2 regions of the Rhizobium sp. 01L410 genome follow, and region 2 is predicted to be linked to the other one. Evidence: riboswitches for the same ligand, from Rfam matches in the RefSeq annotation. Region 2 holds a riboswitch; the other holds the start of a gene.
What was found. A riboswitch is a leader RNA that binds a small molecule or an ion and turns the genes downstream of it on or off. The one in region 2 is predicted to bind thiamine pyrophosphate.
Positions count from the first base shown of each region.

Region 1: linked by a shared signal. The riboswitch ahead of thiB (thiamine ABC transporter substrate binding subunit) and the one ahead of AC1DV9_RS01720 (ABC transporter permease) in region 2 are both predicted to bind thiamine pyrophosphate.

Region 1 covers NZ_JBFTST010000004.1:193,298-201,079, reverse strand. The annotation lists gene AC1DV9_RS10660 (MarR family winged helix-turn-helix transcriptional regulator) at 1-122, opposite strand, end outside; gene AC1DV9_RS10655 (MDR family MFS transporter) at 238-1,773, shown strand; TPP riboswitch at 1,828-1,942, shown strand; gene thiB (thiamine ABC transporter substrate binding subunit) at 1,992-3,014, shown strand; gene thiP (thiamine/thiamine pyrophosphate ABC transporter permease ThiP) at 3,014-4,651, shown strand; gene AC1DV9_RS10640 (thiamine ABC transporter ATP-binding protein) at 4,638-5,348, shown strand; gene AC1DV9_RS10635 (M48 family metalloprotease) at 5,601-7,145, shown strand; gene AC1DV9_RS10630 (RNA polymerase factor sigma-32) at 7,200-7,782, opposite strand, start outside.
Region 2 covers NZ_JBFTST010000001.1:367,643-375,424, reverse strand. The annotation lists gene AC1DV9_RS01740 (sterol desaturase family protein) at 1-265, shown strand, start outside; gene AC1DV9_RS01735 (sugar ABC transporter substrate-binding protein) at 446-1,375, shown strand; gene AC1DV9_RS01730 (hypothetical protein) at 1,450-1,695, opposite strand; gene AC1DV9_RS01725 (outer membrane protein) at 1,875-2,507, opposite strand; TPP riboswitch at 2,649-2,751, shown strand; gene AC1DV9_RS01720 (ABC transporter permease) at 2,863-3,603, shown strand; gene AC1DV9_RS01715 (ABC transporter substrate-binding protein) at 3,637-4,575, shown strand; gene minC (septum site-determining protein MinC) at 4,707-5,453, shown strand; gene minD (septum site-determining protein MinD) at 5,485-6,300, shown strand; gene minE (cell division topological specificity factor MinE) at 6,297-6,554, shown strand; gene AC1DV9_RS01695 (amidohydrolase family protein) at 6,551-7,782, opposite strand, start outside.

The DNA.
Region 1 (7,782 bases), on a different contig from region 2:
CCGATCAGCCGGCGCCCTGTCATCAGCTTCATCCGGGTCATGCTCTGGCCGATGCTGGAAACGCTTTCGTTCTCCAGTGACAGCGGATCAAGCTCGTGAATGCGGGCGGGTTTCTCGTTCATGCGCCGAGCATAACAGAAGGCTTGCGCGAAGGAAATATGCCTGCGTCATTCTGGTGTCATTGACATTTATATGCTTTTGTCACATAAATTGGCAATCATGATTGGAACTGTCTTCATGGATATGCAGCTTGCCTCCCAGCCGCTCGTGACGGATCCCCGCCACAGGCTTATTCTCTTCCTGTTCCTGATGACCGCGATGTTCATGGCAACGCTGGACAATCAGATCGTCTCGACGGCGCTGCCGACCATCGTCGGCGAATTCGGTCACCTCGAACGCTTCGGCTGGATCGGCTCCGCCTATCTGCTGTCGCTGAGCGCAGTCATGCCTGTCTATGGCAAGCTCGGTGACCTCTTTGGCCGCAAATACGTCATGATGACCGCAATCGCGATCTTCACCGCCGGCTCCGCCGTTTGTGGTCTCGCCGTCTCGATGAACACGCTGATCGCCGCCCGCGTGCTCCAGGGTCTCGGCGGCGGCGGCATCATGGTATCGATCTTCGCCGTCAATGCCGATCTCTTCGAGCCGCGCGAACGTGCCCGCTACCAGAGCTATTCCAGCCTGGTGCTGATGGCATCGAGCGCCATCGGCCCCGTTCTCGGCGGCATGATGAGCGATCTCTTCGGCTGGCGCTCGATCTTCCTCGTCAACGTGCCGATCGGTTTCATTGTCTTGATCGGCCTCGCGCTGATGCTGCCCTATCGCAAGCCGCACCGCCGCCCGAAGATCGATTATGCCGGCGCCCTACTGCTGGCGATGACGACGACGAGCATCGTGCTGATGGCCGATGGCAGCGAGCTGTTCGGCTCGATCCTGGCGCCGCAGAGCCTTGGGATCATCGGTATCGGCGCGCTTTGCGCCATCGCCTGGGTCTTCGTCGAGCGCCGCGCCGCCGAACCGATCGTGCCGCTATCGCTGTTCCGCAACCCGACCTTCCCGCTTCTCCTGATCATGTCGATCACCGGCGGCGGCATCGCTATCGGCATGGCCAATTACTTCGCGCTGTTCCTGCAGACGACCACGGGCCTGTCGCCCTCGCATGCCGGCCTGCTCTTCGTCATGTTGACCGGCGGCCTCGTCTGCGGCTCGCTCTTTGCCGGGCGCATGATCTCGCGCACCGGACGCTACAAGCCCTTCGCCATTGCCAGCCTCTCCTGCAGCGCGGTGGCCTTCGCGCTCCTGACCCAGGTCCATGCTGGTACGCCGCTGCCGATCATCGGCCTGCTGATGATGCTGCACGGCATCGGCATCGGCTTGTCGCAGCAGGTGCCCGTCATCGGCGTCCAGAACGCCGCTCCGGCGCGTGATGTCGGCGCCGCCACCGGTTCCGTCACGCTGTCGCGCATGGGCGGCGCCTCGATCGCCATCTCCATCTACGGCGCCATCATCGGCTCGCAGCTGGCAAAGGTCGGCGTTTCCATCCCCGGCGTTACCGATATCGAGCAGCTGACGCCGAAGATGATGGCGGCCCTCCCGGAAGCCAGCCGCCAGGCTGTCGCCGATGCCTATGCCAGCGCCTTCACGCCGCTGTTCATGACCTCCTGCGCCTTTGCTCTGATTGGATTGATTGCAGCGCTTTCGCTGAAACCGGTCCAGTTGCCGCGCCACGGCGAGACCAAGAACGCGGCCGCGGCGGCCGAAGCCGCCGAGTAGCGGCAAGGGCGCGCTGCGCCCTTGTCATAAAGCCTGCATCGCTATACATCTGCCAACGCTCTAACGGGGTGCCCTGTATCCGCAAGGATATCTGGCTGAGAGGCTTTCAAGCCAACCCGCGGAACCTGATCCGGCTAACACCGGCGGAGGGATTAGACGCGTGACACCAGGCACCGCCCTTTTCCCCATGAAACAACTTTTTTAGGAGGAGGCGCGCCATGCCCGGCCGCAAACCATTGATCGCATCATTCGTCACGGCTTTCCTTGCCGCAACCGTCACTCTGTCTCCGGCGCAGGCCGCCGACAAGACGCTGACCATTTACACCTACGAGAGCTTCACCTCGGAATGGGGCCCGGGGCCCAAGGTCAAGGAAGCCTTCGAGAAGACCTGCGCCTGCACGGTCAATTTCGTCAGCGTCGCCGATGGCGTGGCGCTTCTCTCACGCCTGAAGCTCGAAGGCGCCTCGACCAAGGCCGACATCGTTCTCGGCATCGATACCAACCTGATCACCGAAGCCAAGGACACCGGCCTGTTCGACGCCAGCGGCGTCGATACCAGCGCCCTCAAGGTGCCGGGCGACTTCAAGGACGATGTCTTCGTTCCCTATGACTACGGCCACTTCGCCATCATCTACGACACGCAGACCATCAAGAACCCGCCGAAAAGCATGCAGGAACTGGTCGATGGCGACCCATCGCAAAAGATCGTCATCGAGGATCCACGCACCTCGACACCGGGTCTCGGCCTGCTGCTCTGGGTGAAGTCCGTCTATGGCGACAAGGCGCAGGAAGCATGGGCGAAGCTCAAGAGCCGCATCCTGACAGTGACGCCTGGCTGGTCGGAGGCCTATGGCCTGTTCACCAAGGGCGAAGCGCCGATGGTGCTCTCCTACACGACCTCACCGGCCTATCACATGGTCGCCGAGAACACCGACCGCTATCAGGCCGCCGCGTTCTCCGAAGGTCACTACATCCAGATCGAAGTCGCCGGCCTTCTCAAGAACGCGCCGGATAAAGAACTCGCCCGCGACTTCCTGAAGTTCATGGTGACGCCGGGTTTCCAGGACACGATCCCGACCAACAATTGGATGATGCCTGTTGCGGCCACCTCCACGCCGCTGCCGGATGCCTTCGGCAAGCTGGTCAATCCGTCCAAGACCTTCCTGATGAGCCCGGATGACGTCGCCAAGAACCGCAAGGCGTGGATCGACGAGTGGCTTGCGGCCATGAGCATGAACTGATGCTGCAGACGGCGGCGGAGCGGCGAAATGCGCTGGCGGGCGGGGCAATCGGTCTCGCCGCCATCCTGCTTTTCATCAGCATCGCCGCCATCTCGCTTGCTGCCTCCGGCGGCAGCAATGCGTTCGCTGGCATCATCTCGGATCCCTACATTCTCCGCGTCCTTCGCTTCACGCTGCTGCAGGCGGTCCTTTCGACCTTGCTCTCCGTTCTCCTGGCTCTGCCCGTCGCGCGGGCACTTGCCCGGCAGCCTAACTTTCCCGGCCGTATCTGGATCATCCGGCTGATGGCCGTGCCGATGGGATTGCCCGTTCTGATCGGCGCGCTCGGGCTGATCGGCATCTGGGGCCGGCAGGGCGTGCTCAATACCGCATTGCTCAAGCTCGGCCTGTCCGAACCCGTCAGCATCTACGGACTGACCGGCATCCTGCTCGCCCACGTCTTCTTCAACCTGCCTTTGGCATGTCGGCTGATGCTTGCAGGACTGGAGCGCCTGCCCTCCGAATACTGGCTGATGGCAAGCAATCTCGGCATGCGCCCCCGCGCCGTTTTCCGCTTCATCGAATGGCCGGCGATCCGTGGCCTGATCCCCGGCATTTCAGGGCTCATCTTCATGCTCTGCGCCACCAGCTTCACGCTGGTGCTGACGCTTGGCGGCGGACCGGCGGCAACGACGATCGAGGTGGCGATCTACCAGTCGCTGCGTTTCGACTTCGACCCAGGCCGTGCGGTAGCTCTGTCCTTGCTGCAGATCACCCTGACCGGCCTCATCCTCGGCGCCATGTCATTTCTCCCCACCAGCCGTGACGAAGGACTGACCGCCGGACGCCATTCCATGCGTTTCGATGGCAGAATGCCGATGGCAAAACTGTCGGATGGCCTGCTTCTCGTCTTCGCCACGGCTTTTCTGCTTTCGCCATTGCTTTCCGTGTTGGTAGCGGGCCTGAGAGCCGACCTCCCGAAGCTGGTCGGCGAGCCGGTCTTCTGGCGGGCCGCAGCGATGAGCTTCGGCATATCCCTTTCCGCCGCCACATTGGCCCTTGTCGTATCAGCTGCCCTGATCCGCGCCCGCCAGACCATCAGCGGGGATAAGCGTTTCACACGCAGCAGCCGCACCCTCAACGCAGCGATGGGCGGAGCCTCGTCAATGGTGCTGCTGGCGCCCCCCGTAGTTCTTGCGACCGGCTGGTTCATGGCGCTCAGGCCATTCGGCGACGCCTCTGTTTTTGCGCCTGTCCTTGTGGTCCTGATCAATATGCTGATGGCCCTGCCCTTCGTCATGCGCGTGCTTGAACCGGCCTATCTCGTCCATCAGCGCCGCACCGCGCGCCTCTCGGCAAGTCTCGGGATAACCGGCGCGGCGCGGCTGCGGCTCATCGACTGGCCGGGGCTGCGCAAGCCGTTGCTAACAGCCCTGTCTTTCGCCATGGCGCTGTCGCTCGGCGATCTCGGCGCCGTCGCCCTGTTCGGATCCGACGGTTTTGTCACGCTTCCATGGCTGGTCTACAGCCGCATGGGAAGCTACAGAACCAACGATGCCGACGGCTTGGCGCTGATCCTCGGCGTCATTTGCCTATTGCTGACGATCGCCGGAACATCCGGCCAGGTGCGAGGACATGGTGCCGATGACGGCCGCTGATATCACCATGCAGAACGTCCGCCTGACGCTCGGCAGCCACGCCTTCCATTTCGATTGCACGCTGCCCGGCGGCCGGATCATTGCCGTGACGGGCCCGTCGGGCGCCGGCAAATCGACCTTCCTTAATCTGCTAGCAGGCTTCGAGATGCCGGAGAGCGGCCGCGTTCTGCTCGCCGGACACGATGTCACCGGCAGTCACCCGGCCGGGCGGCCCGTCTCGCTTGTCTTTCAGGACAACAATCTCTTCGCTCATCTCGATATCTTCACCAATGTCGGGCTGGGCATTAATCCAGCCCTGAAGCTCACACCGGCGGATCGCAGCCGCATCTCGGCTGCGCTGGCGCAGGTCGGTCTGGAAGGCTTCGAGAAACGGCTTCCGGCGACGCTCTCCGGCGGCGAGCGTCAGCGCGCCGCCTTTGCCCGCGCCCTCGTCCGCAAGCGGCCGATCCTGCTTCTCGACGAACCCTTTGCCGCCCTCGACCCCAGCCTGCGCAACGACATGGCAGAGCTTCTGACGGCGATGCAGCGCGAGACCGGAGCGACCGTCATCATCGTTTCGCATGACCCGGATGAGGTTCGCCGCATTGCACAATATGGCGTTTTCATCGACCATGGCGCGATTGCGCTCGCCGCGCCGTTGGGCGAGTATCTGGCTGATCAGAGCACGCCCGCATTGCGGCAATTTCTGCAGGGCTGACGAATATCCACGCCACGATGGCACTTTCGCCACAATTTCATCGGAGCGAAAGAACTCCTTAACCACGCTAAGCTTGCTAAATTACAACGGCGCCATAATTACGCAGAGTCTCGCTATGCAACCGATGCGGAAATCAGCTACAGCAATGACGTCTGTTCCCCCGTTGTGCAATGCGAGAAGCGGGATGGACGCCTGTTGAACCCCGTTGGAAGTGGCCGGATCGAACATTTGGCGAGCCGGCCGAAAAGCAAGATGACTCGGAGAGCCAGACTGGACAGCATGACGACGTGGACGAGACCCGCGCCTTCCAGGAACGTGCTATCCGCTTTGCGTCAACGGGGACGGCATGCGCTGCTTTTGACGGCAGCGGCCATGGCCCTCAACGGCTGTCAGTCAATCATCGAACAGTCCTACCAGCCGACGGTTTCCCCCTCGTCTAATCCGCAGATCGTCGATGAAGTCCAGAAGAACGACCCGCGCGCTGCCATGGGTGCGCGCGAGCATCCTCGCATCGTTGCGAGCTACGGCGGCGAATACAAGGATGCCAAGACAGAGCGGCTTGTTGCCCGCATCGCCGGCGCCCTGACAGCCGTATCCGAAAACCCGAGCCAGTCCTACCGTATCACCATCCTGAATTCGCCGGCGATCAACGCCTTCGCGCTTCCGGGCGGCTACCTCTACGTCACCCGCGGCCTGCTGGCACTCGCCAACGACGCTTCGGAAGTCGCTGCCGTGCTATCGCATGAAATGGGCCACGTGACCGCGAACCACGGCATCGAGCGCCAGAAGCGCGAAGAGGCCGAAGTCATCGCCAGTCGCGTGGTCGCCGAGGTCCTGTCGAGCGATATCGCCGGCAAGCAGGCGCTCGCCCGCGGCAAACTGCGTCTCGCCGCCTTCTCCCGCCAGCAGGAACTGCAGGCCGACGTGATCGGCGTGCGCATGCTGGGTGAGGCAGGATACGATCCCTACTCGGCGGCGCGCTTCCTTGACAGCATGGCCGCTTACAGCCGCTTCATGTCGGCCGATCCCGACGCCGACCAGAGCCTCGACTTCCTGTCGAGCCATCCGAACTCGGCACAGCGCATCGAACTCGCACGTGACCACGCCCGCGCCTTCGGCCAGGAAGGCAAGGTCGGCGACAAGGGCCGTGACTATTATCTCGATGGCATCGACGGTCTGCTCTACGGCGACAGCCCCGAAGAGGGCTATGTGCGCGGCCAGACCTTCCTGCATGGCGGCCTCGGCATCCGCTTCGACGTACCGCCCGATTTCACCATCGACAACAAGGTCGAAGCTGTCATGGCGACCGGCCCCGGCGATGTCGCGATCCGCTTCGATGGCGTGGCCGATAGCAACAACCAGAGCCTGACGAACTACATTTCGAGCGGCTGGGTGACCGGCCTCGACCCGTCGACCATCCAGCCGACGACAATCAACGGCATGGAAGCGGCAACCGCCCGCGCCAGCGCGGATCGCTGGGATTTCGACGTGACCGTCATCCGCAACAACCAGCAGATTTTCCGCTTCCTCACGGCCGTGCCGAAGGGCAGCACAGCGCTGCAGCAGACGGCCGACGTGCTGAGAGCAAGCTTCCGCCGCATGACGCCGGACGAGATGTCGTCGCTGAAGCCGCTGCGCATCCGCGTCGTCACGGTACGTGCCGGCGACAACATTACCACGCTCGCGGCCCGGATGATGGGCACCGATCGCAAGCTCGACCTTTTCAAGCTGATCAACGCCCTGCCGATGGGCGCGTCCGTTGCACCCGGCGACCGCGTGAAAATCATCGCCGAATAAAAAAGGCCCGGTGCGAACCGGGCCAGTCTGTGCTTCTGGGAGTAAAGACTACTTTCAGGCGTAGGCGGCCATATGCGGATCGGCGCTGACAAGCGCGCTGCGCAACTTTTCCATCGCCCGGCTCTCGATCTGGCGCACGCGTTCCTTCGAAATTCCGAGATCGGCGCCAAGCTCTTCGAGAGTCGCTCCGTCTTCGGCCAGGCGCCGTGCACTGATGATCTTCATCTCGCGCTCGTTGAGATGCGTCAGCGCCGAGGCCAGCCAGACGCGGCGGCGCTCGCCGTCGATCATGTTCGTCACCTGCTCGTCCGGCAGTGGCTCGTTGCTGACGAGGAAATCCATCTTCTCGGCACTGTCGGCATCCCCGGAGACCGAAGGCGCCTGCAACGACGCATCATTGCTGGAGAGCCGCGCATCCATCGTCTGGACGTCCGCAAGGCTGACGCCGAGCGCAGCAGCGATTTCCTGATGGATCGACTGCACGGTCAGCTGGGTGTCGCCACGCGCCAGCTTGGCACGCAGCCGGCGAAGATTGAAGAACAGCGCCTTCTGCGCTGAGCTTGTGCCGCCGCGAACGATCGACCAGTTTCGCAGGATATAATCCTGAATGGAGGCACGGATCCACCAGCTGGCATAG
Region 2 (7,782 bases):
CCTTGCACCGGCGCCCGGCCATGCCGGTTTCGACAAGATCGTCGTCGGCGAGGAAAGCGCCATCGATACGCACAGCTACGACCACTACCTTCACCACAAGTATTTCGAGTGCAACTACGCCGATGGCGTGATCCCGCTCGACAAGTGGTTCGGCACTTTCCACGACGGTTCATCCGAAGCGCAGGAGCGCATGGACAAGCGGTTCATGGAGCAGGCCAGACGCCGGGCCGAAAAGAAGGCGCGCCGCGAACGGCAGGCTGGCTGATCTTCCCAAGCAACAAGCAACAAGCAACCCGCAGGCCCGGCTTCTCCGCCGGGCCTTTTTGCTGTCCGGATCCCTGCAAATGAGGGATTTTCATCAATTTTTCCACGGACTGCGCGATCTTCCCCGGCTAACGTTTTCGTGCGGCCGGCTGGCGCCGCCTTATCTCTGGGAGGAGAGAACATGCTGAAATTGCTGACCACCAGCGCGGTTGCCCTGGTGCTTGCTGCGCAGGCGCACGCGGCCGATCGTATCGGTGTTTCGATGGGGACGCTCACCAACAATTTTCAGACGCTGATCGTCAACGGCATGCAGGATTATGCCAAGTCCGTCGGTGTCGAGCTGCAGATCGAGGATGCGACGACGGACGTCAACAAGCAGCTCGACCAGGTCAAGAATTTCGCGGCCGGCGGCGTCTCGGCCATCATTGTCGATCCCGTCGATTCCGATGGCACGCCGGCTCTCAGCAAGGTCGCCGAGGATGCCGGCATCCCACTGATCTACGTCAACGTTCAGCCGACCGATCTTTCGACACTCGGCAAGCAGCAGGCCTTCGTCGGTTCCAACGAGGCCGAATCCGGCACGCTGCAGACCAAGGAAGTCTGTCGTATCCTGGGCGGCAAGGGCAATGTCGTCATCATGATCGGCGACCTGACGAGCCAGGCTGCGCGTCAACGCACTCAGGACGTCCATGACGTCATCGCGACGCCCGAATGCAGCGGCCTGAAGGTCGCTCAGGAGCAGGTCGGCAACTGGAGCCGCGTCAACGGCGCCGATCTGGTCTCCAACTGGCTGACATCGGGCCTCGAGTTCGATGCCGTTCTTGCCAACAACGACGAGATGGCGCTTGGCGCCATCGCCGCATTGAAGAATGGCGGCGCATCCACTGACAAGATCATCGTCGCCGGTATCGACGCCACGCCGGAAGCCCTGCAGGCGATGAAGGCGGGCGACCTGAAGGTCACGGTCTTCCAGGATGCCAAGGGTCAGGGCAAGGGTTCGATCGATGCGGCTTTGAAGGCAATCAAGGGCGAAAAGATCGACCGCGAGGTCTGGATCCCGTTCCAGCTGGTGACGGAGAAGAACATGGCTGATTTCGAACATCTGAACTGAGGCGCGGCTCGCCTCACGGGCCGCGTCATGAAGGCCACGCAGCGCTGACCCGCTCGTGGCCTTTTCACACGCTCTCAGGTGGCAGGAAGCGGTTCGCTGATGACGACGAAATTGGCGCAGGAATGCTCGACATTGGCAATGCGGATGCGCAACTCGCGCCGCGATGTCAGCAGGAAGAGAAACACCTTCTTGGCGCGCTGTGCCCGCCGCAGGATCTCTTCGCCGCCAAACAGCAGGCCGTCACGCTCGCCGAGTTCGAAGGCCACGTGCTCGCTGTAATTCTCGTCCGTAATGGTGATCGTCCCGAGACCCGACAGCATTGTGAGCATTCCTCATCATGAGGAATGACTTTTGTCGAAGTCCTAATTTAGTGCAACACGGTGTTCCGGTTTTCCACGGCGATGTTGGGGCAGGCAAGCGTGATTTTCAGCCATGATCTATCCACGCGCCACGCCGGTTAAAGCGTGCGCGCCCACGCTCGCACATTGATCCCGTTCACTCAGAACTTGACGCCGACGCCGATCATGATCGTGTTCTGGTTCAGATCGAAATCACCGCCCGCCGCACCGCCGAAGTTGCCGCTGCCGTAGTCGGTATAGCGATATTCGCCGCGGGCAAAGATATTCTGGGTGAAGGCGTAGTCGATACCGGCGCCGATCGTCCAGCCGTTCAGCGTGTCGGAAACATCTGAAGCCCCGGTCGGATGACCTTCTGCCCGGGCGATCGCCCAGCCGGCCGTTCCGTAGAGCAGGGCGTTGTCGAAGGCATATCCGACGCGGGCGCGGACCGAACCCTGCCATGTCGTCTCGACGGAGCCAAAGGCCGTGTCCTCTTCGTTCCAGTTATGGAGGACATCGCCTTCGACGCCGATTACCCAGTTATTGTCGAACTGGTAGTTGTAGCCGGCAAAGCCGCCCAGGATCCCGCCGTTGGCGTCGACATTGGATGCACCGTCAGGATCGAAGGTCGTCCAGCTATAGCCACCCTCGGCACCGATATACGGGCCAGACCAGGTGAAAACCGGCGTTATCGCCTCCGGTTCGACCGGCGCAGGCGGTGGTGTCAGGTCCGCGGCCTGGGCTGATATTCCCGCCAGCGAAGCAGCAAGAACGGTGAGAATAGCGAATTTCATATTCGGTCTCCCTAAATTGCATGACTGTTAGATAGGTAGCCCCGGGCCAAAAGTCTCTAGCCCTTTCGATCACAAATGCCTGCGCGCCGCGCAGGCGGCGGATCCACCATTGACAGTCCTTTGAAAACGCGACAGTTTCCCGCCCATTCCGAGGGGAGCATCTGACGATGCTGAGATGGCGCTGAGCTGGACCCTTGAACCTGATCCGGGTCATGCCGGCGTAGGAACGGAACAAGATGCCGCCGGTATCTCCCTTCGTCTTCGCTTTGCCTGGATCTCCATTGCCGTCTGGAGATCGCTTAGCCATGTCTGTTCTGCTGCGCTCACGCCCCTCAGCTTCCACTGAGGCCTGACGATGCGCCCACTCAATGCTCTCTATGGCGCGGTGTTGCTCCTTGCGATCTGGCAGGGGGTCATCTGGCTGTTTGCGCCGGCGCATTTCATCCTGCCTTCGCCGCTGGCGGTCGCTTCGGTCTTTGTGCGGCAGCCGCTGTTCCTGCTGGGGCAGAGCCTGACGACGGCGCTCGAAATTGTGCTGGGATTCCTCTGCGGAGCGATCTCAGGCGCGGCGGCGGCCTTTGTGCTGTCGGCTTTTCCGGCCGCCGGGGTGCTGGTCTGGCCGCTGGTGCTGATCCTGCAGGCCTTCCCGGTCTTTGTGCTGGCGCCGATCCTGGTCATTTGGCTCGGCTTCGGCATGGCCTCCAAGGTCGCCATGGCAACAATCATCATCTTCTTTCCCGTCGCTTCGGCTTTTGCCGACGGGCTGCGCAGGACCGAGCGCGATATCCTCGATGCCGTATCGCTGACAAATGCCAGCCACTGGCAGACGCTGGTCCGCATCCGGATGCCGCTTGCCGTTCCGGCACTCGTTTCAGGTCTGAGGATCGCCGCCCCGCTGGCGCCGCTCGGCGCCGTGATCGGCGAATGGGTCGGCGCCTCGGCGGGCCTCGGCTTCGTCATGGTCCAGGCCAATGCGCGCATGCAGACCGACATGGTCTTTGCCGCCATGGCGGTGCTGGCGGCGATGACGCTGATCTGCCGGGTGGTGGTCGACAGGCTCACCTCCGGCTGGACGCCGTGGGCAACCACTCGCTGAACGATTTTCAAACTGCACAATCATGGAGCAAACATGCTGCGTCTGATATCCGCCACCCTCCTCGCCCTTGCGGCGCTCGCTTCGCCGTCGCTTGCCAACGACAAGCTGACGGTGATGCTGGAATGGTTCGTCAACCCCGACCACGCACCGCTGGTCATCGCCGGGCAGAAGGGCCTGTTTGCCGCGCAAGGGCTGGATGTGGAGCTCATCCCGCCGGCCGATCCCTCGGCGGTGCCGCGGCTGATTTCCGCCAAGCAGGCTGATATCGGCATCCATTACCAGCCCAACCTCTACCTCGACCACGAAGCCGGATTGCCGCTGGTGCGCGTTGGCACGCTGGTCGAGACGCCGCTCAACACCGTCACCGTGCTTGCCGACGGGCCGATCAAGAGCCTTGCCGATCTGAAGGGCAAGAAGGTCGGCTTTTCCGTCACCGGATTTGAAGACGCGATGCTGAAGCGGATGCTGGAAAACGCCGGTCTCACGAAAGAAGACGTCGAGCTGGTCAACGTCAATTTCGCCCTGTCGCCATCGTTGATCGCCGGCAAGGTCGATGCCAATGTCGGCGGCTTCCGCAATTTCGAGCTGACGCAGATGAAGCTCGAAGGGCATGAGGGCAGGGCATTCTTTCCGGAAGAAAATGGCGTGCCGCCTTATGACGAGCTGATCTTCGTCACCCATCGCGATTCGATCGCCGATCCGCGCCTGCCACGCTTTCTCGCGGCCGTCGAACAGGCCTCGATCTTCATCACCAACCACCCCGAGGAAGCCTGGAAGCTGTTCGTCAAGGCCTATCCTGCTCTCGACGACGAACTGAACCGCACGGCCTTCTTCGATACGCTGCCGCGCTTCGCCAAGCGTCCCGCAGCGCTCGATACCGGCCGCTACCAGCGGTTCGGGGCCTTCATGCAGGATATGGGTTTGGTTAAGACCGCGCCCGATGTCGAGGACCTTGCCGTCGAGGTAAAATAGGCCTGTGGCGGCCCTGCCACGGCGCCGTGCAAATGTCCCCGGCCGTTAACTGAACGTTGCGGCCGGGGCCGCGCGTTAACTATTTGTTAACCACGAAGCAGCTACACCGAAGCAATCAAAAATTAACCAAGATTGCTAACGTGTTAACCGACGCACGCTCCATCCGTATCAAAGGCCGTTCGTTCCTGGCGGTCGTTTTGACGCCCGATCTGCCCTTCGATGAATGGCTGGTCCGGCTCGACGATCTGGCCAAGCGTTCGGCAGGCTTTTTCCTGGGAAGGCCGGTTGTCCTCGATGTCGCCGATCTCCAGGCGGACCGGGCTCAGCTGAAGTCGATGATCGCTTCGCTTGGCGAACGCGGCGTCCGGATCATGGGCATCGAAGGAGCGCGGCCATCGCAGCTCGACGCCACCATGCCGCCCGGCATGAGCGGCGGCCGCCCGGCACCCGATGTCGATGTCGCCGACGTGCCGCAGGCGAAGGAGCCAGCGCCGAAAGCCGAGGCGCAGATGCAGGCCGCCGCGCCCGTTCAGGTAACGCGCGCCACATTGTCATCGATGGTTCTGCACGAGCCGGTGCGCTCGGGCCAGTCGATCATCTTCCCGGAAGGCGACGTGACGATCATCGGATCGGTCGCTTCGGGCGCCGAGATCATCGCCGGCGGCTCCATCCATATCTACGGCGCGCTTCGCGGCCGGGCGCTGGCAGGTTCGGTCGGCAACTCATCGGCTCGGATTTTCTGCCGCAAGCTGGAAGCGGAACTGCTGGCGATCGACGGCATCTACAAGACGGCAGACGATCTGCCCGCCGAACTGCGCGGCCAGCCTGCGCAGCTCTGGCTCGAAAATGACGCGATCCTCGCATCGCGGCTGATTTAACGGACGAATGGTTTAGGACAGGAGAGGGGATATGGGTAAAGTCATAGTTGTTACCTCGGGTAAGGGTGGCGTTGGCAAGACGACCTCTACGGCCGCACTTGGCGCCGCTCTGGCGCAGCGCAACGAAAAGGTCGTGGTCGTCGATTTCGACGTCGGCCTGCGCAATCTCGATCTTGTCATGGGCGCCGAACGCCGGGTCGTCTACGATCTGGTCAACGTCATCCAGGGCGATGCCAAGCTCTCGCAGGCGCTGATCCGCGACAAGCGGCTGGAAACGCTGTTCCTGCTGCCGGCCTCGCAGACGCGCGACAAGGATTGCCTGACCGCCGAGGGCGTCGAGCAGGTCATCAACGATCTGAAGCGCAATTTCGACTGGATCATCTGTGATAGCCCGGCCGGCATCGAACGCGGCGCCACGCTCGCCATGCGCCATGCCGACATCGCCGTCGTCGTCACCAACCCCGAGGTCTCCTCGGTTCGCGACTCCGACCGCATCATCGGCCTGCTCGATTCCAAGACGGCGAAGGCCGAAAACGGCGAGCGGATCGAAAAGCACCTGCTGCTGACCCGCTACGACGTGACCCGTGCCGAGCGTGGCGACATGCTGAAGGTCGACGACGTGCTGGAAATCCTCTCGATTCCGCTGCTCGGCATCATTCCTGAGAGCATGGACGTCCTGCGCGCTTCCAATATCGGTGCGCCGGTGACGCTTGCCGATCAGAACACGGCGCCGGCCAAGGCCTATTTCGAAGCCGCCCGCCGCCTGGCAGGCGAAGTGGTGCCGGTTACGGTACCTGGCGAGAAGCGCGGCCTGTTCGGCAAGATCTTCGGACGGAGGGCAGCATGAACGTGTTCAACTTCTTCCAGAAGAAAAAGTCCGCTCCTGTTGCCCGCGAGCGGCTGCAGCTTCTGCTCGCTCATGAGCGCATCACGCCCGGGGCCGACCTGGTCTCGATCCTGCGCGAGGAAATCCTCGCCGTGATCGCCAGGCATGTAGAGATCGACGGCGACCGGCTGCAGGTGAAGATCGACCGCGGCGAGCATGTCTCGGTGCTGGAGATCGACGTTGAAATTCCGGCGAAGGCGGCCCGCGCCGCCTAGCGGCGCACGATCACCGACCTTGGTGCCTCGAAAGTCCTGCGCCCGCGTTTGCATCCAAAGATGACGCGGGCGTTTTCGCGGATCGCCTGTTCCCGGTCGATGCAATCGATCAGGATGATATCGGCAGGCGCGCCGATCTCGATCGGCTGCTCATCCTTGCCCATGATCCGCGCTGCCGAGGTGCTGATCATCTCGAAGGCCAGCTGCATGTCGCCGCGCCGCGAAAGCTGCGCGACATTGGCATAGAGATTGGCCATTCTCAGCAGCGATGCATCACCATAGGGCGTGAAGGGATTGAGGATATTGTTGCTGGCGATCGAGGTCAGCACCCCCTCGGACGCCAGCAGATGGGCTGGTGCCACGCCGCGCGGCACCAGCCGGTCATGACTGCGGCCATTCAGGAAGAGATCGGTGGAGGGCAGTGTCGTGACGGCAATGCCCACCGCTTTCAATTGCCGTGCGATGACAAAAACCTCTTCGGGCGCCATCGCGGAGAGGCTGGTCATGTGGCCGAGCGAGACGCGGCCCTGGTAGCTGCGGCGCACCGTCTCCTCGATCACCGCAGGCAAATTGGTCCTGTCCGGCGAAAGATCGAAATCGAGATGGAAATCGACGGCCGTGCCGTGCTTTTCCGCCAGATCGAAGATCATCCGGATCTGGCCCCGCGGATGGGGATCGATATAGGGCGCTCCGCCGACGAGGTCGGCTCCATCCGCGAGCGCCGCGTCGAGCATTTCAAGCGTCTGCGGCTCGTTTGTCAGTCCGTCCTGTGCGAAGGCGCAGATCTCGATATCGATCGCGAAGGCATAGTCGCGGCGAACCCGCTTGATCGCCTCGAAAGAGCGCATGCCGGCGCGCGGATCGATCTCGACGAAGGTGCGCATGCGCATTGTGCCGTTGACGATCGCCTTTTCGACGACGCGTGCCGCGCGGGCATAGACGTCCTTCTCGGTGAAATCGGCCTTAGCTTTCGCCGTCTCGCTGATAGCCTCGGCCAGCGTTCCCTCGCATATGCTGCAACGATCGAGGATGCAGGCCTTGTCGAGATGAACGTGGCTGTCGGTAAAACCACGGCTGGCAAAGGCGCCCTGAGCATCCGTCGTCTCGATGGCCTCGCAGACGAGGTTCGCACCGATCGCCGCGATGCGCTCTCCGGCGATGCCGATATCGACAGGCCCATCGAAAGGCTCGAGGCGCGCATCGCGGATCAGCAGATCGAAAACCGGCG